DNA from 4 places in the Desulfomicrobium norvegicum genome. Region 4 is predicted to be linked to each of the others. Evidence: predicted binding sites of a transcription regulator. Region 4 holds the regulator's gene; each other region holds the start of a gene.
The links. The regulator sigma-54, encoded in region 4, starts transcription at its own class of promoters, with help from an activator protein. The targets are predictions, from matches to a motif close to CTGGCACGGNNNNTGCTT.

Region 1: the regulator sigma-54 is predicted to act here: its motif matches at 2,209-2,226, upstream of BMZ24_RS08085 (VgrG-related protein).
Region 2: the regulator sigma-54 is predicted to act here: its motif matches at 2,301-2,318, upstream of BMZ24_RS07460 (YeiH family protein).
Region 3: the regulator sigma-54 is predicted to act here: its motif matches at 2,269-2,286, upstream of BMZ24_RS07225 (periplasmic heavy metal sensor).

Annotation. Positions count from the first base shown of each region.
Region 1 is NZ_FOTO01000004.1:117,968-124,021, forward strand. It holds gene BMZ24_RS08075 (D-alanine--D-alanine ligase family protein) at 1-754, shown strand, start outside; gene BMZ24_RS08080 (GNAT family N-acetyltransferase) at 747-1,250, shown strand; gene BMZ24_RS08085 (VgrG-related protein) at 1,252-2,157, opposite strand; gene BMZ24_RS08090 (acyltransferase family protein) at 2,370-3,407, shown strand; gene BMZ24_RS08095 (response regulator) at 3,586-5,820, shown strand; gene BMZ24_RS08100 (extracellular solute-binding protein) at 6,024-6,054, shown strand, end outside.
Region 2 is NZ_FOTO01000003.1:327,818-333,871, forward strand. It holds gene BMZ24_RS07450 (hypothetical protein) at 27-1,322, shown strand; gene BMZ24_RS07455 (MlaA family lipoprotein) at 1,331-2,086, shown strand; gene BMZ24_RS07460 (YeiH family protein) at 2,383-4,125, shown strand; gene BMZ24_RS07465 (hypothetical protein) at 4,183-4,416, shown strand; gene BMZ24_RS19665 (hypothetical protein) at 4,452-4,622, opposite strand; gene BMZ24_RS07470 (c-type heme family protein) at 4,621-6,054, shown strand, end outside.
Region 3 is NZ_FOTO01000003.1:276,126-282,179, forward strand. It holds gene BMZ24_RS07220 (two-component system sensor histidine kinase NtrB) at 1-1,652, opposite strand, end outside; gene BMZ24_RS07225 (periplasmic heavy metal sensor) at 1,733-2,206, opposite strand; gene BMZ24_RS19405 (hypothetical protein) at 2,487-2,654, shown strand; gene BMZ24_RS07230 (sirohydrochlorin chelatase) at 2,740-3,114, shown strand; gene BMZ24_RS07235 (TraR/DksA family transcriptional regulator) at 3,244-3,645, shown strand; gene BMZ24_RS07240 (PhoH family protein) at 3,710-4,897, shown strand; gene BMZ24_RS07245 (glycosyltransferase) at 4,970-6,054, opposite strand, start outside.
Region 4 is NZ_FOTO01000023.1:4,551-10,604, forward strand. It holds gene BMZ24_RS18865 (hypothetical protein) at 1-73, opposite strand, end outside; gene BMZ24_RS18870 (PTS sugar transporter subunit IIB) at 254-718, opposite strand; gene BMZ24_RS18875 (PTS sugar transporter subunit IIA) at 721-1,131, opposite strand; gene rapZ (RNase adapter RapZ) at 1,146-2,033, opposite strand; gene BMZ24_RS18885 (PTS sugar transporter subunit IIA) at 2,058-2,507, opposite strand; gene hpf (ribosome hibernation-promoting factor, HPF/YfiA family) at 2,511-3,053, opposite strand; gene rpoN (RNA polymerase factor sigma-54) at 3,124-4,551, opposite strand; gene lptB (LPS export ABC transporter ATP-binding protein) at 4,658-5,380, opposite strand; gene BMZ24_RS18905 (LptA/OstA family protein) at 5,377-5,889, opposite strand; gene lptC (LPS export ABC transporter periplasmic protein LptC) at 5,905-6,054, opposite strand, start outside.

The DNA of each region.
Region 1 (6,054 bases), on a different contig from region 4:
CGGGCTTGTCTATACCGGGGCGGACGAGGGCAGCATGAGTCTGGCCGGAGACAAGGCCCTGGCCAGGCGGCTCATGCATGCGGCCGGGCTGCCCGTGCCTTGCGGTGCGACGCTTGGGGAATTGCAGCGGGGCGTTTTCCCCGGGCCTGGCAGATACATCGTCAAGGCGCGTTTCGAGGATGCCTCCCTAGGCCTTGGCCCGGACTGCGTCGTTAAGGTGCGTGCGCGCGAAGAGCTGCTGGCGGTCATGAAGGAACTGGCGCCGCGCATGGGCGGGGATTGCGTGGCCGAAGGCTATGTAAGCGGCCGGGAGTTCAATCTGGCTCTGCTGGCGGAGTCGGGCGGGAAGGTCCGCGCGCTGCCCCTGGCGGAGATGGTCTTCGATGCGGCGACACCCGGTCCGGCCATCCTGCACTATGCGGCCAAATGGGAACAGGACAGCGCGGATTACGCCGCCTCCACGCGCAGCTTCGATCTTGCCGGGGATGAAGCCCTGGCCCGGGAGATGACGCGGATCGGCGTTTCCTGCTGGGAACTTTTCAATCTGGCCGGGTACGCACGCATCGACTTTCGTGTCGGCGACGGCGGCCTGGTCAACATCATCGACGTTAATCCGAATCCGTGCATTTCCCCGGACGCGGGCTTTGTGGCTGCGGCCAGGCAGGCCGGACTGGACCATGCCGCACTGGTCCGGGACATCGTCTTCGATGCCTTGGAGAGGGCGGGGCAGAGGGAGAAGACCGGCCGTGCATGAGATTTTCTTTCGCGATCAGGTACGCGCCGAGGACAGACACGCCGTGCGCGAAATCGTGACCTCCACGGCCTTTTTTTCAGCTTCCGAGGTGGATGTGGCCGAGGAACTGGTGACCGAGCGTCTGGCCAAGGGAGAAGAGAGCGGATATTTTTTTGTTTTCGCCGAAACACTGGAGCGTGGCCCCCTGGGCTATGCGTGCTATGGCCCGACGCCGTGCACCGAAAGCACCCATGATCTGTACTGGATCGCGGTGCATGAAGAGATGCGCGGTCAGGGGCTGGGCAGGACGCTGCTGGCGGAAGTGGAGGCGCGGCTGCGCAGGGGCAAGGGAGGCAAGCTCATCGCCGAGACGTCGTCCCGGGAACAGTACGCGCCGACGCAAAGGTTTTATCTGTCCTGCGGTTTCAGCCTGGAGGCCCGCATTCGCGATTACTATGCCCCGGGCGAGGATATCCTCTATTTTACAAAGAATATCGGGCCCCTGGAGCGGGATTGAACTAGGCCACGGACTGGTTGTCGCCACTTAGCATGGCCAGGACCATTTCCTTCTCCACGTTCATGCGGTTTTTCACGCTGGCCTGCACGCTGGCCGTGGAGGAGCCGAATTGTGATTTGCGGCTGTCGTAAACCTTGTCGATGAGTTTTTGCGCGAACTGGTGTTCAGGTTGTTCCGTGCCGATGGCTTTGATGGCCCGTCCGAAGATCCTGGCCGCTCCGCCGGCTCCATGCTGAACCGCCGTGCTCCAAAGCGCTTCGCGGGCCGCGGATGGCATGGTGTCCATGTCCACGCCGGTTCGTGCCAAAATCTTGTCGCGGGCGGGGGCGTAATGGGTGGCCTCGATGAAATCTCGTTGCAGCGCGCCGAATTTATCCGGGTCTTCGGCCGCGATTTCACGCCAGACATCCGGCATGCGTCCCCGGGTCGAGCCCGTGTCCGCGGGTCCGGCAGCCTTGAGTTTCGAGGCCCAGCCTGGCTCCTTGTCACGCAGGAATGCGATGAAGTCCTTCATGGTGCCGGGCTTGGACGCGATCTGATAGGTTCCGTAGGATGTGCCGCCGTTTCTGTCATGGCCGATGGCGTTCACGCCCGATGTTCCGGACTCGAAGGTCGCGGACAGGGAGCCTGTCGGGCTCTGCCTGCGGGAACTTCGCGCCTGGCCTGTCCCCGCGTCCGAGGAAGACTGCTGCTTCATGATGGCGGCCAGTCCGTGCAGGGCATCCCGCATGAGGGAATTTTCCATGGATGAGCCGCCAAGGTTCGCGCTCAATTCATTTATGTCTTTGGTTCCCAGGGCCTGACGCATGTGGCTTTGAAACCCGTCCTCCAGCGCCGCCTTGTGGCTCCTGCGCTCGGGCTTGGTTCCCATGAGGGTCATCAGTTGGATGGGATCAAGAAGGCTCATGTAACGTCTCCATGTCAAAATCGTGTCGCTGGCGGTGCTTCAGGGCAATCTTAGCAGATTTTGGGCCAGACCCGGGCAGGTCAGGCATGGCGCGGGCGGAGCGTTTTTTCGGCGGGATGCCGGGAATTTTTTTCTGGTTTGTCGGATGTGGTTGGTCTGATTGTGATCGCGGCGGCTTGGCTGCCGTCAACCTTTTTCCTTGAGTGGAACGCATGCATCTGAGATCTTTTGAGTATTTTCGAGCGGTTGCGATTGTTCTGATTGTAATCGGCCATTGCTACGGCATCACCGGATGGGTGATCGACAGTTTTGGCGAGCGGGTGCTGGCCAATCTGATTTCAGGCGGGACATCCCTTTTCGTTTTCATTTCAGGATTTCTTTTTCATCATGTTTTCTATCCCAAATTTGTTTATCGCAAATTTTTGGAAAAGAAATTCAAGAATGTGTACGTACCGTATCTCATTTTGTCCGTTCTGCCCGTTATCTGGGCATTGGTCATAAAAGCGCCATTTCCGGAGTTTTATTTTGGTCCTGAAGCTACTTTTTACGATCAGATAGTCCGTCCGACACTTCTGTACTACTGGTATGGAGGCGTCATGGTTTATTGGTATATTCCGTTCATAATGGCCATGTTTATAATATCTCCTTTGTTTATTTGGTTTATAAGAATAGATCTACGTAAAAAGATATACATAATATCAATTCTTTCTTTGATATCGATTTTAATGCATAGGCCTGTGAATAATTGGTCCATAGTTCAGTCTGTGATATATTTTTCTCCAGTCTACATGTTTGGTATTTTATGTTCAATGGAAAGAGATTTTATATATGATAACTTTAAGGGCAAGGATTTTCACCTGCTGGGATGTGTGATTTTTCTGGCATTGGTGCAGGCAGCTTTTTTCGAAGCATCCGGAAACTTGCAGAAAAATCCATTTGAATTCAACTGGATAGACATAGCATTTATACAGAAGCAGATTCTGTGCGTTTATTTTATGGTTTTTCTGCACAAATACGAACATATTGATAGCACGCTGCTTAAAACACTGGCTGGCTCAAGTTTTGCCATTTATTTTCTGCATGGCTGGATCATCTATCTCATTTCAACGGTTCAGTCATATTACAGGCCCTATTACGGGCTGCATCTTTTGCCCATCCTGTCGCCGCTTGTCATCTGGGCCTCCTATGCAGTGGCCAAACGGGTCAAAAGAGCCTTTCCCAACAAAAGCCGCATGCTCATCGGTTGGTAAGAGATCAGCTGTTTGGCTATCCTTTCATGACGCCGGGGCAGTGTTCCGACACTGGCCCGGGCGCGTGGAAGGAGGCATTCGGCTTTGCTTGATTCCTTCCCTTTTCTTCGTCAGCGCGTTATGAGGCATACAAGAAGCCCAGGAATGCACCCGTGTTCCAGGGCTTGGGAGCCTTCTCATGCGTCTTGCTTTTTTCCAATCCTTGCGGGCCATGCTTTTCGGCCTGGTACTGCTGTCGGTGCTGCCGGCACTGGGAATCATTTTGCTCAATGGACTCCAGAGCCGCGACAATGCATTTCGCCACGCCGAGGGAGAGTTGGTCCGGATAGTCACGGCCATGGCCGGGGTGCAGCAAAGGACCTCCGAGGTGACCCGGCAGACTCTTTCGACCTTGTCGGTCATGGATCGGGTTCAAAACCGGGATGTCGATGGCTGCATGGCGATCTTCAAGCGAATTCTGCTTCACAACCCTCTTTATACCAACCTCGCCCTGACTGATCCAAAAGGGGAGGTACTGGCTTCGGCCGTGCCCATGTCCTTCGGCAGTCTTGCGGACCGCAAGCATTTCAGGGACGCCATGCGCACCAGGGATTTTTCTCCGGGAGAATTTATCGTTTCCAGGGGGACCTCGATTCCGTCCTTTCCATTCGCCTATCCCCTCCTGGATGAGCGGGGGCAGGTTAAAGGGGTTCTTACCGTGGCTCTCGATCTGACCAGGCTTCATTCATTTTTTGTCGGGCAGCATCTACCAGACGATTCCTTTCTGGGCATTGCCGATCATGAGGGCAGACGCATCTACAGGTCCGTCGTCGATGAATCTTTTCCCCTTGGGGAATTCGTCAGTCCTGTAGCCTGGGCGAAATCGAAGCAGGGCGGGGACAGCGGGGTTTTTGTCAGCAAGGGCTCCGACGGCCTCAGCCGCATGAACGCGTTTTGCAAGATCAGACACGCACACGGGGCGGAACCGTACATGACCCTCTTTGTCGGAGTGCCCGAGGCTTCCATTGGCGCCGACGCCCATAAAGCAATGGCCACGGGCCTCCTTCTGTCTGCCTGCGCGGCCCTGCTGGCCCTGGTCATGGCCTGGGTTGCGGAGAGGACCTTTGTCATGCCCAGAATCAACGCGCTGGTCATGGCCGCCGAGCGTTTCCGGACCGGCGACTACACCAGGCCCACCGGGGTGGACCATGACGCCGGAGAACTGGGGCTTGTGGCCGAAGCCCTCGACCGCATGGCGCTGGAGCGACGGATAGCGCAGGAGGATCTGCACAGGGCCAAGGAAGCTGCCGAGGACGCATCCCGCAGCAAATCCGAATTTCTGGCCAACATGAGTCATGAAATACGAACGCCCCTCAATGGCGTATTGAGCATGTTGCAACTGCTTCAGACCACGGAACCCGATGTCGAGCAGCAGGAATATCTCGAAGCGGCCATTCGCTCCACGAATCGGCTCTCCCGTCTGCTTTCCGACATTCTCGATCTGTCCCGCATCGAATCCAACAAGCTGGTCATCCAGGAGGAAAGTTTCGCCTTTGCCGATGTGCGGCAGAGCATCATCGATATTTTCGGTGTTCCGGCCCACGAGAAGGGGGTGCGGCTGGAAGTGCGTGCAGACCCTCGCATCCCTGCCCATCTGTTTGGCGATGAGGTCAGACTGAGGCAGATTCTCTTCAATCTGGTGGGCAACGCCGTCAAGTTCACACCGAAGGGGCGGATCGATGTACGTTTTGTCCTTGTCTCGGCGGCGGGGGAATCTCCCTGCCGGATCCGCTGCACGGTCCAGGACAGCGGAGTGGGCATTCCAGGCGAACGTCTCAATGATATTTTCGAGCCGTTCATTCAGGTCGACGGCTCCTGTGTGCGCACGCATCAGGGCGCGGGCCTGGGGCTGGCCATCGTGCGTCGTCTGGTGGATCTCATGCATGGGCAGATACAGATCGAAAGCGTGCAGGGCGAGGGCACCTCGGTCGCCGTGACCCTTCCTTTTGCCGTTGGGTCGAGCGATCTTGCGCGGACGCAATACGAGGGGATGGAGGAAGACCTTGGCGGGCGACGCTTTCTGCTGGTGGAGGACGACGGGGTGAACCGCATGGCCATGGAGCGGATTCTGGCAAAGTTCGGCTGCGAGGTCATAAGCGCCACCAATGGCCGTGAAGCCATCAAAATACTTGAGCGCGAGCACGTCGATCTGGTTTTCATGGACGTGCAGATGCCGGTCATGGACGGGATGGAGGCCACGGGGATCATTCGGGAAGAGCTTGGCAAGGACGTCCCCATAGTGGCCATGACCGCCTACGCCATGGCCGGAGACCGGGAGCGCTTCCTGCAAGCCGGGATGGATGCCTACATCGCCAAGCCCGTGGACATGGCGCATTTGAAAGAGACCATCATCTCGATTCTCTCCAGAAGATGATATTTCACGGGGCCGATGCGAAAGTTTTTTCTGCCGGGACCGGAGTGTGCGTTCAGGCTCTTGCGGCGCCGGCCGGACATGGAATGGGCTGAAAATTTTTTTGCCATTGTCTTGTCTTCACGGTGTCATGCACTTGTCGAAATTGATTGAGATTGATACATGTTTATTTGGCTTTTCCTACACACTTATAAGGAGAATTACGCATGAAACGGATTGTTTTGATGATCGTTTTTC
Region 2 (6,054 bases), on a different contig from region 4:
GGATACATCACCGTGGAGGATTGCGCATGCATCGCGCCCTGCTATTATGCCTTTTCGTTCTGGCCGCCTTCGCGCCGGCCAGTGCCTATGAATATCCGTTCAAGAATCCTTACGAGGCCACCGTGCTCGGCACTCTGCCGCGGGACGAATTTCCGTTGGACTCCATCCGTCCCTCCTCGTTGCGCGATCTCAACCCGTTGAGTGATCTGGGCGCGGTGCGCGAAAGGGAGCTCCTGCTGCATGAGCGTCCGGTGCCCGAAATCCTCTGGTATGACGACACCCTGCAGTACTCCGTTGCCCTGCAACGCGACGTGGCGCCGCTGCTGTTCATCATTGCCGGGACAGGCTCTTCCTACGATTCGGCCAACTGCCGCTTCCTGCAGGCGGTCTTTCATCGGGCCGGGTACCACGTGGTCAGCCTGTCATCGCCGACGTATCCGAACTTTGTGGTCAGCGCCTCCACGACCCAGGTTCCGGGGTTCATTCCCCGCGACGTGGCTGACCTGTATCAGAGCATGGACGCCATCGTGAACGAAATTGGCCGCGACAGGATATCCTCCTACAACCTGACCGGTTACAGCCTCGGCGGAACACAGTCCGCTTTTCTGGCGGAGCTGGACACGCGCGAAAAGCGTTTCGGATTCGACAAGGTGATGCTCCTCAATCCGGCGGTCAGCCTGCTGACCTCTGCCACCATCCTCGACCACCTGCTCTCCGACAACGTGGCCGACCGGACCGAGGCCGCAAGGGTCGTGGCCGATCTGGTCTCCGATCTTTCGGCGGCCTATCGCGGTAGCGACGAGGTCAATTTCGGCGACGAATTTCTTTTTGCATTGCACGGGAGCCGCTCCATTTCCGAAAAGGAGCTCAAGATCCTCATTGGCGTCGCTTTCCGAGTCTCTCTTGCGTCCATGGTTTTTACCAGCGACGTGTGCACGGGAGCGGGATACATTTCCCCAAGGGGGCACGTCATCGAGAAGAACGAGTCCCTGTCGCCTTATCTGGATGCGGCCGTGGGCGTGAGTTTCGAGGATTATGTGGACGAGTATCTCTTGCCTTTCCTGGCCTTCACGGATCCGGCCATGACCCGGGAACGGGCCGTGGCGGCCAGCAGCCTCGAATCCATCGCTCCTTTTCTGCGCGAGTCCACAAGCATCGCGGTCATGACCAATGTCGACGACCCCATTCTGACCCCCGACAACCTCGGTTTTCTGAAACGCACGTTCAACGGCCGCCTGACGCTCTATCCGGCAGGGGGGCACTGCGGCAATATCCGTTATCGGGACAATGTCGCGGCCATGCTCGATTTTTTCCGCAAGTGAGACATACCATGCGCATATTTCTTCTCTGCCTCATCCTCTTCGTCTCCGCCGGATGCGCCACCAACGGGCAGCATCAGCCCGGCCCTTTTCAGGCCCCCGTACATCGCGGCCTGCCCGAGGACCCGACCCTGGAGCGGCATTTTCAGGTCCATGATCCCTGGGAGGGATTCAATCGGAACATGTACCACTTCAACGCCCAGCTTGACCGCTACGTCTATCTGCCAGTGGTCCGCACCTACGAGGCGATCCTGCCGGATAGCGTTCAACAGGGCGTTTCCAATATTTTCAATAACTTGAAAGAAATACCGATTTTTGTGAACTCTGTCCTGCAAGGCAAGGCCAAAAAGGCTTCGGTCTCGCTGGGCCGCTTTGTCTTCAACACGACCATCGGCCTGGGCGGCATCATCGACGTGCTCGGCAATGGAGGCATCCCGCAGGAAAACGAGGATTTCGGACAGACCCTGGGCTTCTGGGGCGTCCCCCCCGGTCCGTATCTGGTGCTCCCCGTGTTCGGGCCCTCCGGAGTGCGCGACACGGGAGGCGTGTTCGTGGACGCGGCCATGACCATAAACCCATCGTACGGCCTCTTCCAGGACATGAGCTGGATTGCGCGCGAGTCGGTGTCCACCGGCGTTTACGGGGTCAAGGCTGTCGACGCGCGGCATCAGGTCAAGTTTCGCTACTACGAGACCGGAAGTCCCTTCGAGTACCAGTTGGTGCGCTTCATCTACTCCAAGAAACGCGAACTCGACATCGAGAAGTAGTTTTTTCTTTTCCCTGCCTTGAAAAGGCGTGGCGTTCCTCTCGAGCGGCCACGCCTTTTTTTATCGTTTTCCAAAATTTTGGACGGCTGCAGGATGCAGCTCTTGAAGTTTGCGGTGCTAACTTGTGTTTGCAGTGTAAATCGTGCTTTGCGCTTTTTTTAAGATGCGAAATTGTAACGCGCTGAAATTATGCGGTCTCGTATTTTTTGCAGACATGGCAGGGCTTTTGCTCTGGCTTCGTCGTCAAAATAACCGGCGAGAGAACGCTTCATAATCATCGAGGAGGAAGAAAACCAATGTCTGAAGAAAGCAGCAGCGTCGTCATCGACCACGGGAAAAGCCAGTGGTCGGATTTGTGGAAGAAAGAGGACTTCCTGGCCATCTGGCTCGGTTTTATCATTATTTCCGTCTGCATCCTGGCGTACACGACTTTTGGTCCCAAGGCGGAGTTTGCCGAAAAGATAGCCACCGCCAACCAGATCCAGGAAGCGGAACTGGCCAAGGCTCCGTTCAAGACCATCGCCTGGCACAATGCCCAGGATGCCAAGGGCAAACTCAAGGGCTCCGGTACCGCGTTTGGCAAATTTGCGTCCCACTGGACCAAGACGCCAGGTTCCTGGAAGACCAACCCCATGGATTCCCTGATCCGCTCCGAATCCCAGGCCAAGGCGCTCAACGAGAAGGCCATGCCTAAATACGAAGAGGCCAAGGGCAAGCTTGAAGTGGCACTCGCCGCTGCCGTGGCCGCGGAAGAGGCTGCGGCCGGCGCATCCTTCCAGAACCAGGCGCTCAATGACGAGGCCGCGGCCAAGATTTCCGAGTGGCGCGACGCGCACAAGGCTGCCGGAGATGCCAAGAAGAAGGTCGAAAACAAGCCCTACAACTACATTCCGTCCCTCATCGGCCTGTGCATCTTCATCGCGCTGATCTTCGGTGCGGGCATTGCCATGATGGGCAAGAGCGCGCCTGCGTTCCTGCAGGGTTTCGTGATTGTCTTCCTGGTCGCCGTCCTGGCGTACATTCTCGGCGGACAGGCCATCTCCAAGCAGTACGGTTTTGGCGCCGAAGCCTGGGGCGTGCTTCTGGGCATGGTCATAGCCAATACCGTGGGCACTCCCAAATGGGTCCTTCCGGCTTGTGAAGTCGAATTTTTCATCAAGACCGGCCTTGTTCTTCTGGGCGCGGAAGTGCTCTTCAACAAGATCGTGGCCATCGGCACACCCGGCATTTTCGTGGCCTGGGTAGTCACCCCCGTCGTGCTCGTGTGCACCTACATCTTCGGCCAGAAGGTGCTGAAGATGCCCTCCAAGACACTCAACGTCGTCATCTCCGCCGACATGTCCGTGTGTGGCACCTCCGCCGCCATCGCCGCTGCGGCAGCCTGCCGGGCCAAGAAGGAAGAGCTGACACTGTCCATCGGTCTGTCCCTGGTCTTCACCGCCATCATGATGATCGCCATGCCTGCCTTCATCAAGGCTGTCGGCATCCCGGAAGTTCTGGGCGGCGCCTGGATGGGCGGCACCATCGACTCCACCGGCGCGGTGGCCGCGGCAGGCGCGTTCCTGGGCCAGAAGGCCATGTACGTGGCCGCGACCATCAAGATGATCCAGAACGTCATGATCGGTGTTACCGCATTCTGCATCGCCGTGTACTGGTGCACGAAGGTTGACTGCGTGGCCGGCAAGACCGTTGGCGCAGGAGAGATTTGGCATCGTTTTCCCAAGTTCGTGCTCGGCTTCATCGCCGCCTCCATCATCTTCTCCATCCTGGATCAGGGCATGGGCAAGGATCTTGGCGGCGCGGTCGTGGATCACGGCATCGTCCGCGGCGGCACCAGGCTTCTGCGTGGCTGGTTCTTCGCCCTGTCCTTTGCGGCCATCGGCCTGTCCACCAACTTCCGCGAGCTGGCCAAGTACTTCAAGGGCGGCAAGCCGCTCATCCTGTATGTCTGCGGTCAAAGCCTCAATCTTGTCTTGACTCTGGCCATGGCCTACCTCATGTTCTACGTGGTCTTCCCCGAAATCACGGCCAAGATCTAAATTGTCTCGAAAAACAGCCGGGAGGATCTTCCTCCCGGCTTTTAAGGACGTATCGTCATGACTGAAAAAAGCCTGCCCGTAAGATTGAAGAATTTTGTTCTGACCATGGGCGCCGCCCTGGCCTTCGTCTACCTGTTCCTGCCTTTTTTGACCAACTCCTGTGGTGTTCTGAGCCGCATGTCCTCGTATCTGGACGATAATGGCATCGATCCGACCCGTTATTACTACACGGATGTTGCACAGGTGAAGGAAGGAGAGGATTACCTGCGTTTTGCCCTGGAGGAAAAATAGTCGAGGCGCCTCTCTTTGGGGGAAATGTGCTCAGATCAGGAGCAGCCGAACGGTTTCAGGTCTTGATTGGAGGACGGTAGAACACTAATGATTTCTATGGTGCCCTTTTTTGATTTGGTCTTGCCGACAGTCTGAGCGAACGCATCTTCATCCACTTCACACACGTTTCCACCGCCACGGGAAGCATCAATTTCAGGCGAGCCCATGCACCTTCTCAAGCCATCAAAGATACAGACCAAATTTGTTTCCGGGCTTTTGGTCGCCTCCATTGTTCTGGGCATCGTTTTTTCCGTCGGTTTTTATCTACACATGAAAAATGTCCTCGAGGAGGAGGTGCGGGACAAGGCCCTGCTCATCTTCACCCATGTGGACTCCATCCAGCACTACGTGCGCGACATCCTGCGCCCGGCCATGTACGAGCGCCTGCCCGCTTCGTTCATCATCGAGGCCATGTCCTCATCCTACATTTCCCGAACCATCATGGCGCCGATCAACGACGATCACGGCGGCACCATCTATCGCCGCGTGGCCATCGACGCACGCAACCCCGCTTACGAAGCCAACACGCACGAACGGGAACTGATCCGCTATTTCAGGGCCAATCCCGAGCAGGAGCTGTGGCAGGGGTACAAGACCATGGACGGGGAAAAATATTTTCTGAAAGTCCGTGCCGTGCGTTTCGAGGAAGGGTGCATGTATTGCCACGGCAAGCCCGAGGATGCTCCGCCGGAGCTTTTGTCCCTGTACGGGGGGCGGGGTTTCGGCAAGGAGGAGAACTCCATCGCCGGGGTCGATTTCGTGGGCATCTCCGTGCAGAGCAGTGTCGGGCGCGTGCAGCAGACCATCCTGACCTACTTCGCCTTTTTCGCCTTTGGCGCGCTGCTGTTTTTTTCAGCGACAAATTTTCTGTTCCGGGTTCTGGTGGTCAACAATCTCAAACGCCTCAACAGCGTTTTCAGACGCAACGTGGTCGATGCGGAAGGCTCCGAGCTCCTGCACAAGCTGGAGCAGGGCGACGAGATCGAGGAATTGGTCGAAGGCATGGAGCAGATGGGCAATCATCTCTTCGAGGTCCGCCACCAGCTCCAGGATTATGCGGAGAATCTGCGCAAGATGGTCGATGATCGCACCGAGGCCCTTTCCCATGAGGCCGAAGCCCGGCAGGCAGACGTGCATCTCTTTGTGCGCCTGCTGGAGGACATGCGCCGCAGCGGTTCGCGTTCGGAACTCTGGAGCCTGGCCCTGCCTCAGATCTGCAAGCGCTTCGGGGCGCGCAGCATCGCCTATGTGTGCACCATGGTCTCCAGGAATTACTACGTCTGGCCGGAGTCGTCCGCCGCTCCCGAGTTGCCTGAGAACATGGTGGATGTGCTGACCGGAAGCGCCTGCCTGCAATCGGGATCCAGGATTTTCGTGCCGGTGGAGTCGAGCTCCGGAAATGCCGAGGGCATCCTTTGCCTCTACTGGGACACCGAAGCAGAGGCGGCACGGCACGATCAGCGGGTACTCACGGCGCTCGGTCGTCAGCTCGGCACGGCAGCGGAGAATCTGACGGCCATCGACAGCCTGCTGCGGCAGATGAACGTGCTCGAAACCATCGTCGAAGGCATCACCGACCCGCTGGCGCTCATGGACTCG
Region 3 (6,054 bases), on a different contig from region 4:
ACGGTGGTGCCTCCGGTCGCCGGCGTTTCGATCTGGATGCTGCCGCCATGCTCCTGCATGATGGTGTGGACGATGGCCAGGCCAAGGCCGGTGCCCTTGTCCCGGGTGGTGAAGAACGGCTCCAGGGCGTGCTCGCGCTCTTCAGGGCTCATGCCTGTTCCGTTGTCCCGGACGCGAATCCACGTCCCGCTCGCGGCGGGCTCGGACCAGAGTTCGATCAGGCCGCCTTCCTCGGGCAGGGCCTCGACGCTGTTCATGAGCAGGTTGATGATCGCCTGCTTCAGGGCGTCCCGGTCGGCCTGCACGGTTTGGGCATCCGTCCATTGTTCCAGGCGACCGTTTCTGGCGCCTGCATCCATGGACAAGAGAGTATGCACTTCCCGGAAAATCTCTGCAAGGGGCACCTGGGCGAAGCTCAGCTGCCTTGGCCTGGCCAGGAAGAGCAGATCGGTGATGACGCGGTTCAGGCGGTCCGCTTCCTGGACCATGGTCCGTGCATACAGCTCTTCGGGGTCGCGTCCGGCAAGCTTCTTGGCGAAGAACTGGGCGAATCCGCGCAGGGCCGAGAGCGGATTTCGAATCTCGTGGGCCACACCCGCCGCCATGCGGCCGATGGCGGCCAGTTTTTCATTGCGGTGCAGCTCGCGCTCAAGACCGGCCAGTTCCGTACGGTCGCGAATCAGCACGAGGCGCTGCTCCGATCCATCCTTCAACGGGAGTTGCAAAATTTCCAGATGCCGGTCGGCCGTCTTGAGAGTGCTCCAGTCCTGTCCGGGTTGCCTGTCCGGCGTCAGACCCAGATTCGAGAAAATGCCGGAGAGCGGCTGCCCCACGAGGCCGAGTCCGCCCATGAGGCTTGTGGCCGCCGGATTGGCCGCCACGACCGTGCCGTCGGCGGAAAGGGTCAGCAGACCGTCGGGCATGTTGTCCAGCAGACGGGCGTTGAAGGATTCCAGGCGTTGCAGGCGTCTGTGCTGTTCGTTGCGTTGCAGAAATCCCAGGAGCAGAATCCAGAAGACGATGGTCACCGCCAGGATGTACCCGGTCTGCAGGATGGCCGTGCGCTTGTATTTGCCGAAGGCCGCCAGATGGTGGGTCATGTCGACGCCGATGAGCAGGAGCGGCGGCTGCTTGTCCGGCGGACACTGGCCGTCGGGACAGGCGGGAGCGGTGGTCAGGTGCGAGATGCGGCCCAGGACCATGATGGGCTGGCCTTCGAAGTTCATTTCGCCGCTCCATTCCCCGGCGTTGCCGATGCTCGCCCAGGCGATGGTCGGCAGCTGGCCCTGGATCGCCTTTGGATCATTGTGCGAGGAGAGCAGGATGTGCCCGAGGGGGTTGTAGAGGCCGATGAAGCGTGCGTCGGTGCGCTTGATGTAGTCCTGGAGCAGTTCCTTGGCCAGGGTGCGATGGAGGTGCAGAAGCGTGTTGGTGTGTTCGGGGGTCGCGGGCAACTGCAGTTCCCGGCGCAGATTGATTTCGATCCCGGTGGCGATGGCGCGCGCCGTGACCAGGGCGTGCTCGTGAAAGGATTCCTGCTGCTGACGCAGATTGCGCCATGTGGAGAAGCTCAGCGCCAGACCAAGGACAAACACGGCCATGGTGGCCATCATGATGGTGCGATCGCTGCGAGACGGGAGAACGAGTTCCATGGCCTGCCTTTCTCAAGGAAAAGGCAAAGGCCGCAGGGGGTACGGCCTTTGCCCTTTTCAAGGGAGGGAGAGAGAAGGTTTTACATGGTTTGTGCGGCTGGGCATCCGGGAGCGGAGCCGACGCCTGGGGTGGCGCCGCTGGAGTGTGCTCCGCATCCGGACATGCGTCCGCAGCCTCTGCCTGATTCGATGGGAACGGGCTTTCCGGCGATTTCAGTCAACTCCACGCGGTAGTCCGCATTGAGTTTCTCTTTTTTCGCCTGCAGTTCGCTCACTTCGGCCACGGCCTTGTCGATGGCGGCTTTGTCGGTCGGGGTTGCCGCAAACAGGGCTTCCATGGCTTCGTGCTTGGCAAGGAGCTCCTTGTGGAGGGCAAAGAGTTCCTTGTGGTGCTCGTCGGTCACTGCCTGGACTTTCTGTTGCTGTTCGGGGGTCAGGCCGGACATGAAGTCCTGGTAGTGTCCCTGTCCCGGACAGCCGCTCTTGTAGGCCTGGGCTCCGGCTGCGAGGGCCAGGACCAACGAGGCGGCGATTATGAGGTGTTTCAGGTACATTTTAAGGCTCCCTTTGCAATTACATTCTGGAGGTAGTGGAATGTCTTTGGTTGGACCTCACATAGCAGGCGTCGTGCCAAAAGCTTAAGTTGTTTTATTTCAGCTTGTTGAGATTTGTGGTCGTGCGTCCTGCAGGAGATTTGCGTGCCGGTTGCTGCACAAGACGTGTGCATGTGCAATATATTGCATTTTTCCCGGTATTGCCATTGCCGGGGAAAGGATTACCTTGACCTCCATATTTATCGCAAACAGCCTGCTTCAAGGCGTAAGGGAGGTCCGTATGTGCAAGGGCTGCGGATGTTTGAGAGGCAAGACCACCACGACCGTGGTCAAGCATGAGCACGAACACACCCACGGGGATCTGACCCACAGTCATCCCCATGACCATGATCACGACCATGTCCACGACGAGCAGCCTCCAGCGGCTCATGAGGATCACAAGCATTAGTATCGACGGAAGCGCGTCGGTTCAAGGGCCGCCTGCAACAAGTGGGGGGCCTTTTTTCATCTTTACAGGTTTACAGGGAGGGTGCGTGCGTAAAACCGGAATGATCGTGCTTGGGCACGGCAGCAGGCGCAGGGAGGTTTCCTTGCAGTTCACGGCCATGGTGGAGCGGGTCGCGCGGGAAGTCAGCGGCGCGCCGGTCCTGCCGGCCTTTTTTTCCCTGGGCGAACCGACCCTGGCCGACCAGGTGCGTGCCCTTGTCCTGCAGGGCTGCGACAGGATCGTGGTCATGCAGTACTTCCTCTACAACGGGGTGCATATCGAGCAGGACATTCCGGAAATGATCGCCGCCCTGCGGGAGGAATTCCCCGCGATCGAGTTCGTGCTCCAGCCGACCCTGCAGGACGATCCCGCCCTTGAGCGCCTCATAGTTGATCGCCTTTTGGCGGATGCGGGCCGATGACTCTGTCATGAAACCTCCTCGCCTTCGTCTCCGGTACGAAACACGCGGATCCTAGTGTGCTTCAACGGCAAGAAGTTCGAATCCGGGTGTTCCGGGTGGACCGACTTGCCACACACAATGGAGGTATCCATGTCGCGTGTTTGTCATATCCATCAGGACATCGAGATTCGGCTGCGGGAAAAATTCAGGAAGATCGAAAGGGAAAACGAAAGGTTACGGGAATCCATGTGCCAGGACCGGGAGCTTGAGCCGGATCTGGCGGATCAGGCCAGCACCGCTTCCTCCCAGGACTGGAACATGATACGCTACAATCGCAACGTTAAGCTGCTGAGGGACATCACCGTCGCCCTCAAGGCCATCGACAACGATTCCTACGGGATCTGCGAAATGTGCGGAGAGCATATTGCTGACCGCAGGCTCCTGGCCATACCGAGCGCGCTCTTCTGCATAGAGTGCCAGGAGATGATCGACAGGCATCCCGGAGAATTCGGACGCACCGGACTTGGGGACGGGGTTCTGGCAGCAGTCTGATCGGCCGCCCTCTCCCGTCAATGGTCCGGACCGGGGCCACCGGCCCCTAAGGATTGAGCCGTCCATGCAGAAGAATTACGTACTTGATACCAATGTGCTCATTGACAACCCCCAATGCATCCGCGCCCTGCGCAACGGCCAGGAAAACCGGGTCATCCTGCCGTACACCGTTCTGCGAGAGCTGGACAAGCTCAAGCGCGAGCCGCGTGTGGCCCACATCGTGGCCCAGGCCATTGCCGCCCTGCAGGACGACCCGGATGTCCTGTTCCTCCCGCCCCGGACGTTCACGGACGCGGAAAGCAAGAGCGGCGATGACCTGATTCTTGACGAACTCAAAGACAGCGGAGTGGATGCGCCCATCCTGGTCACCAACGACCGCATCCTTCAGCTCAAGGCCCGCATCCACGCCATCGCCAGCGAGGGGTACCGCGATTCAAATCCCTTCCGCTCCGAATCCCAGTCCTACACCGGTTTTGTGCGCGAGGGCGAGCCGCCCATTGCCAACAGCTTCGCCTGGGTTGGCGGACAGCCGTACATGCACGCCACCTCCGGGCCCCGCTTCATCGATTTTCAGCACAACGTCTGGAACGTGCGGCCGCGCAACGTCTATCAGAACCTGGCCCTGGAACTGCTTCTCGACGATGCCGTGAACCTGGTCACCATCCAGTCCGAGGCCGGATACGGCAAGACCTTCCTGGCCTTGGCCGCGGCTCTGTTCATGGCCCTTGAGAAGAAGGACAATCCATACCGCAAGATCTACCTTGTCAAACCCGTCATCGAGATCGGCGCCAAGCTCGGCTATCTGCCCGGCGATCTTGAGGAAAAGATGGCTCCCTACGTGCGCTACATCGGCGATCTGCTCATGAAGCTGCACGACCTGCGCCCGGCCAACCGCATCTTCGCCGACAGCGAGAGCGGCAATTTCAGGTACAATCCCAAACGCTTCGAGATTCTGCCTATCGCCTTCATCCGGGGCATGAACCTTGAGAACGCGGTGGTCATCATCGACGAGATGCAGAACCTTTCGCGCACGGAGACTCGGGCGCTTTTGACCCGCATGGGCGAAAACGTGAAATGCATCTGCCTTGGCGACACGCGCCAGGTCGACAATCCCTATCTGAATGAATCCAACAACGGACTGAACTGGACCGTGAAGATGCTCAAAGGGCTGCCCGGATACGGGCACATCGTCCTCAAGGGCGAACGCTCACGCGGGCCCATCACGGACATGGTCATCAAGACTGGGCTCTGATTTTCCGGGCGCCAACGGCCCGGTCCTTTCCCCACAAATCTTTATACCCCGTCTGCCGCGTGTGAGATTCCCTCACGCGGCAGGCGATGTCGCGTCCTTGTAAAGCTCCCAGGTTGCCAGAAAGGCGGAGCCGAAGCTGCGCTCCTCGGCGAAGCTGCGCGCCGCCTCGCCCATGCGTTTGACCCGGCATGGGTCGCCGCAGAGTTCGATCATGGCCTGCGCCAGGGCCTTTGCGTTCCGTCCGGGAACGATGAGTCCGGTCTTGCCGGGATCGATGTTCTCCATGGGTCCTCCCTTGTCGCTGACGATGATCGGCAGCCCCGAGGCCTGGGCCTCCAGGACCACATTGCCGAAAGTGTCCGTGGTCGATGGAAAGACGAAAAGATCGGCGGAGGCATAGGCCTCGGCCAGGGCCTCGCCGTGCAAGACGCCGGTGAAGAGCGCCGGCAGTCCTGAAAGTTCCTGCTCCATCTCCTCCCGATACGGCCCGTCGCCGACGATGACGAGGCTGACCCCGTGTCCGCTCAATGACTCGTGGGCCGATTTGAAGGCCGCGCAGAGAATGTCCAGATCCTTCTCCTTGGAGACTCTCCCGACGTAGATGAGTTTAAAGTGGTCAACGCCCCGCCAGCGCTTGAAGAAGCCGTTGCGCTTGATTGGATCAAAGCGCGCGGTGTCGACTCCGCGCGGGTACACCCGGATGGCCCCGCGCTCCACGCCGAAGGATGTCAATTCATCGGCGATGGCCTGGGACGGGGCATAAACGACATCCATCTGCTTGTAATACCAGGCCATGTACTTGCGGGTCAGATCTTCAAGGCCTGAATCGCCGGTCAGGGAGGCGACATATTGGGGAAAGGCCGTGTGATAGGTGCCATGGATGGGAATCTGCAGAATTCTGCTTATGGCCAGCGCGGCGAGGCCGACAGGACCGGGCGTGGCGGCCAGGATGAGCTTCGCGTCCGCTTCGAGGGTGTATTCGAGCATGCGCAAAAACGGTGGGTAGGAAACGGAAAGTTCGGGATACTCGGGTATCGCGAAGGTACCGATGGGGTCGAAGACCTGGAGGCCCGGCGCGTTCTCGCCCTGTCCGCAGGTGATCACGGTCATGTTCTTGCCGTGTTCGAGGGCCATGTCCAGCTGCTGGCGGATGGTCC
Region 4 (6,054 bases):
CCTGGGGCGGAATGTAGGTTCCGGCCGGAAACAGATCAAGCCAGAGCAGCTCGAAAAAAATGCCCGCGCTCAAGGCCGGCTGGAGTTTGAAGCTCAGTCCCGCCCAGAGCAGGGCGGCGAAAAGCGGACGATGAACGAAGCCGAGGTCTATGGCGACCCGGGTCAGGGACAGGAGGGCAAAAAAAAACTTCCTCCGGCCAGCAGGATGAGATCGTGAGTGTCGATCATGCCGATTTGGTTCGAGAAGTATTCATCACAAGTTGATTTTGGTCGTTGCCGAAGGCACGCAGCGGAAATCGATCTCCACGCCGTGCTCTTTGAAATATTTCAGGCAGGAGCGGTCTTCCGCCCCCAGGGCGATGTGTTCGCACACCTGCTCCTTGCCCGGTCCGTAATGCAGATTGCCGATGTTGACCAGGGAAAAGGACAGCCCGGTCATGTGCGCGGCCTTGGCATCGGCGCAGTCGGAAAAGAGGATCAGGACATGCTGATCCGGATCGCTCTTGCGGACGTTGCGCAGCATCGAAGCGACCTCCGAGACTTGGCAGCACATAAAGGAGATGCCGCTTGGCACTGCCAGGCTCATGATTTCCTGCCGCAATTCGTCGGCGGCGAGGTCGTCGTTGGCGACCAGCAGGGTCTTGGCCCTGATGTGCGGAAGCCAGGCTTCGATGATCTGGCCGTGCACGAGGCGGTTGTCGATGCGGAACCAGATCACGGCTAGGCCTCGGTGATTTTACGGGTCAATACTTCACCGGCGACAACGATGCCTTGAATGGCCGCGTTCTTGGCGTCTTGGGCGAGCTTGGACAGATCCTGGGTGCGCATGCCCAGAACCCTGAGCAGCATGGGCAGGTTCGCTCCGGACAGGACATCGACCTTGCCCGGCTGGAGCAGAGACAGGCTGATGTTGGACGGTGTACCGCCGAACATGTCGGTCAGGATGATGACACCGTCACCCGTTTCCATCTGCTTGACCGTGTATTTGAGGTCCGAAAGCAGGGCGCTCATTTCCACGGTTCCTTCCACGGCTATGTGGGCGCACTGTTCCTGCGGCCCCAAAATCGTCTGGGCCGCTTCAAGCAGATATTTGCCAAACTGGCCATGGGTCACCACGATCACTCCAACCATTACTCCTCCAAAGATTATCCAAGACTGAAATGCCGATGTTCGACAGATACGTTGAAGCCCTGTTCGCGCAGATGTGCCAGAACGGCCTCGGTCACGGCCACGGACCTGTGGCGGCCGCCCGTGCATCCGAAAGCCATGGTCAGGCGGTAACGCCCTTCCGACGCATAAAGCGGCAGGGTGAAATCAAGAAATTCCAAAAGCCGACGCAGGTATTCGTGCCCGGGGTTGCTGTCCAGCACGTACCGGGCGATGGCTTCGTCTTTTCCGGACATGGGGCGCAGGGCCTCGTCGAAATAGGGGTTGGGCAGAAAGCGCAGGTCCGTGACCATGTCCGCCTCGGCCGGGGCCCCGTACTTGAAGCCAAAAGAGATGAGATGCACACGCATGCCCTGGCTGCGGGAAGAAAGGCTCTCCCACTTGTCCTGAATGACCCGTCTGAGATCGTGCACTGAATAATGCGACGTGTCGATGACCAGATCAGCCTGCGCGCGGATGGGTTCCAGTATTTCCCGCTCCCGTTCCAGCGCCCCCTCCAGTCCCAGGTTGCCCGAGGCCAGAGGATGCGGACGGCGCGTGGTGGCATATCTGCGCAGCAGGATCTGGTTGGAAGAATCCGTGAAAAGGATGGTCGGCCGCACGGAAAACTTCTGGACATCAAGCAGCACTTCCTTCCACTGACCCACGAAGTCGGGCTGGCGCAGGTCCATGCCCATGGCCAGCCCGGGGTAGTCTTTGGCGGAGGAGTTGAAGAACAGTTCGATGAGCGCCGGAGCCATGCGCGCCGGAAGTCCGTCCACGCAGAAGAAGCCCATGTCTTCGAAGACCTTGAGCGCCGTGCTTTTGCCTGAACCGGACATGCCGGAGACAATGACCACGTTTTTCTGTTCAGGTTGAGGCTGCATGGGAGTTCTCCGAATACGTTCTTGCTAGACGGTCTGCAGCAGCTGCCACAACCCGTCCTGACCGGGGGAGTCGGCAAAGGCCTGACGGAACGATCCGTCTTTGAGCAGGCGGGAAACCGTGGCCAGGAGTTTCAAATGCAGGCCCACCACGCTTGAGGGAGCCAGCACCGTGAAAAAGATGCTGGCCGGCTTGTGGTCCAGGCTGGCAAAATCCACGCCTTCGTGGCTGCGGCCGACGATGACCAGAACCTGATCGATGCTGTCCAGCTTGCCATGAGGGATGGCGATGCCGTCTCCGATGCCGGTGGTCCCGAGCATTTCCCGGTCCATGAGGACCTGGGCCACGCGTTTGGGGTCAAGATCGGGATATTTGGCCGACAGCGTCGAAACGAGTTCGGCCAGGACCTCGGTTTTGGTCCTGGCCGAGAGGTCGGAGATGATCAAATCCTTGTCCAGGTATTCAGCAAGCTTCATTCCCTATACCCCGGGGTCGATCAAACCGAAGTCGCCGGTTTTGCGTCGGTAAATGACATTGATCCTTTCGCTTTCGGCGTTGAGGAACACGAGGAATTCGTTGTCCGTGCTTTCAAGCTGCAGCGCGGCTTCTTCAACGATCATGGGTTTGGGCGAGAAGTCGTCGGTCTTTTGGATGACCGGCTTGCGCTTTGCATCCGCGTCGTCCTCGAAACTCCCGGCGTCCATGCGGGTGCTGTCGCTGCCGCCTTTGCGTCGGCTCTTGTCCTTGTCGCGGACCTTGCGCATCTGGGCCTCAAGCTTGTCCCAGACGAGGTCGACGGTGGAGTACATGTCCTCGCTGTCTTCGCGGGCGGAGATATGTACGTTCTTCCCCGTCAGCACTATATCGGCGATATGCCGGAATTTCTCCACTTCGAGATTGACCTGCAGTTCAGCGTCGGGGGTGCCGGCCGTGAATTTGGCGAGCTTGCCGAAGCGGTCTTTGGCGTATTTGCGCAGATGGTCGGAAGGATCGAAGTTTTTGAAATTGAAGGTAATCCTCATGGAAGCCTCCTCGATTGTTGAGGGTCAGCCCTTTTTGCCGTCCGGAAGGGGCGGCCCAAAGGGCGGGATGTCAAAAAACCTGTTTGCGCTTGGATGAGGAATCGATCCCCAGCACTGCGCGATATTTGGCCACTGTTCGCCGGGCGATGTTCACGTCCAGCCGTTCTTTCAGCACCGCGGCGATTTTTTCGTCGCTGTAGGGGTGCTTCGGGTCTTCCTCGCTGACCATTTTCTTGATGATGGCCTTGACCGATTCGGATCCGACCTGAGTTCCATCATCCATTTCCAGCGCGGAATTGAAGAAAAATTTCAGTTCCACGATGCCGTGCGGGGTGGCCACGTATTTGTTCGTGGTGATCCGGCTGACCGTGGATTCGTGCATTTCAATGTCGTCGGCCACATCCTTGAGGATGAGCGGTTTGAGCTTGGTCACGCCGTGTTCGAAAAACCCCCGCTGAAACCTGACAATGCTTTCAACCACTTTGTATAATGTTCTTTGCCTTTGGTGCAAGCTCTTCATGAGCCACATGGCAGAGCGCATCTTGTCATGCAGGTATTCACGGTCCGGGCCTTTGACCGCGAGGTGCATGTCGTCCATGTAGTAGGGGCTCAGCTGCAGCTTGGGCAGGCCGTCGTCGTTCATGACGATGACGAAATCCCCTTCGTATTCGTACACGAAGACATCCGGGCTGACATATATGGTGCTCTCGCTGCCGTAACTGGCTCCCGGCATGGGGTCCAGGGACTGGATTATGTCCAGATAGGCCTTGAGGTCCTCCATCTGAATCTTGAACTTGCGCAGGAGCGGTTTGTAGCGTCGCTTCTCGATGTCTTCGAGATGATCCCCCACCAGGGAAAGCAGGATGGGATCGTCCTGGCCCAGCATTTCCAGCTGGATGAGCAGGCATTCCCGTGGAGACCGCGCGGCCACGCCCACGGGATCGAAGCGCTGCAGACGATGCAGCATGGACTCCACCAGGGCCAGGGGAGAGAGCGTCTCGGAGGCGATGTCCTCGGCGGTGCTCATCAGGTAGCCTTGGGAATCGAGGTTGCCGATGATGGCCTCGCCGATCATCTCCTCTTCTTCGGTGATGTTGGACAGACACAGCTGCCACAGCAGATGACCGTCCAGGGAGGGCTTGCCCGAGAGCCTGGCCTCGTAGGACATCATCTCCTCCAGGGCCTCGGTCTCCTTGAACTGCACTTGCTTGGCGGTGCTTGAAAAATCGCCGAGGTAGTTTTCCCAGTCCGCGTTGCGCATCAGTTCCGCGTCTTCGTAGGAGACTTCCGGGCGTGTTTCGGCCGGAGCCTGGATTTCGTGCTCCTCGGAAATTTCCTTGACCCCCTCCTCAAGCATAGGGTTCTCAAGCAGCTCCTGCTGAACGGCTTCGAGAAGCTCGAATCTGGAGAGCTGAAGCAGCTTGATGGCCTGCTGCAGCTGCGGTGTCATGACTAGCTGCTGCGTCAGCTTGAGGTTTTGTCGGAGTTCAAGGCCCATAATTGATTTGGTTTCACCGTGTCAGAGGATTGCAGGCTAAAAAACTACCCAGTAACGAATCTGCCATAAAGCTTAGGCCCTGGCAATCCTTGGAAAATCGTGTCCGCTAGAGGCTGAATCCTTCACCGAGGTAAACCTTGCGCGCACCCGGGTCGGCGACGATCTCTTCCGGGCTGCCGTTCAGGATGATGCGGCCGTCGTGGACAAGGTATGCACGGTCGCAGATCTGGAGCGTTTCGCGAACATTGTGGTCGGAGATGAGCACGCCGATGTTCTTGTCACGAAGGTCCCGGATGATGGCCTGGATGTCGTCCACGGCCAGGGGATCGATGCCGGCGAAGGGTTCGTCCAGGAGGATGAATTTCGGATTCTGGATCAGGGCGCGGGCAATTTCCAGCCTGCGGCGTTCTCCGCCGGACAGAAAGGCGGCCAGCTGCCCTTCAAGGCGGGTGATCCCCAGTTCATCGAGCAGCCTGTCCGCCGTGCGCTTTTGCTCTTCCCGCGAGAATCCCGAAAATTCGAGAATCAGTTGCAGGTTCTGACGCACGGTCAGTTTGCGAAAGATGGAGCTTTCCTGCGGCAGATAGCTCATGCCCGCGCGGGCCCGTCTGTGCAGGGGCCAGCGGGTTATGTCCTGGCCGTCCAGAAGGACCTGCCCTCGCGTGGGCCGCACGATGCCCGCGAGCATGTAGAATGTGGTCGTCTTGCCTGCCCCGTTGGGCCCCAGGACGCCAACCACTTCGCCCTGGCTCACGTCAAGTTCAATGTCGCGCACGACATCCCTGGCTCCGTAGCGCTTGGCCAGATTCTGCCCGGTCAGGGTGGTCACTGCCCAAGCCCCTGCTTGCCGGCGGGAGTGTTGAAGATGGCCTCGACCCGTCCCTTGCCGCCCAGTACTTCGCTGCGGTTTTCCTTGATGTAGAGCTTAATGACCTCGCCCTGGATCTTGTTGGCGCCTTCCATGAGCATGGGGCTGTCTTCCATGGTCAGAAGGTCCTTGTCGGCTTCATAGGTGGCCTTTCCGCAGGTGCCGGTGCGACCCTTGTCCGCTTTTATGCGCACGTTGCCCTTGGCGATGATTTTCTTGATGGCTCCCTGCTCGTCGGGCACGCCCTGGGTGGCGTTCTTGGCGCCGTCCTTTTTTTCCAGCAGCACGGTCAGCGTGTCGGACCAGAGCTGGATGTCCTGGCGAATGACGTACACGGAGCCGGTGAAGATCACCTGGTCCCCTTTCTGGGTGTAGGTCATGGTGTCGGAAGTGATCTTGACCGGGACGGTCTCGGCCGCCCAGAGAGGCGTCGCACAGGCGAGGAAGAGAAGAAGTATGAGTGAACGCATTTGGTAACCCGCTTGTCAGTTCATGATGACCTGGACGTTGCCTTGGGCCAGGAAGTCCCCTGTGTCCAGAAAATATGTCAGGGTGTCCGAGCGGCCCTGCATGGATTCGCCAGTCAGTTCAACCGTGCCGCCGAGAACGAGTGTCCGGTTTTGTCCTGTGTAGTC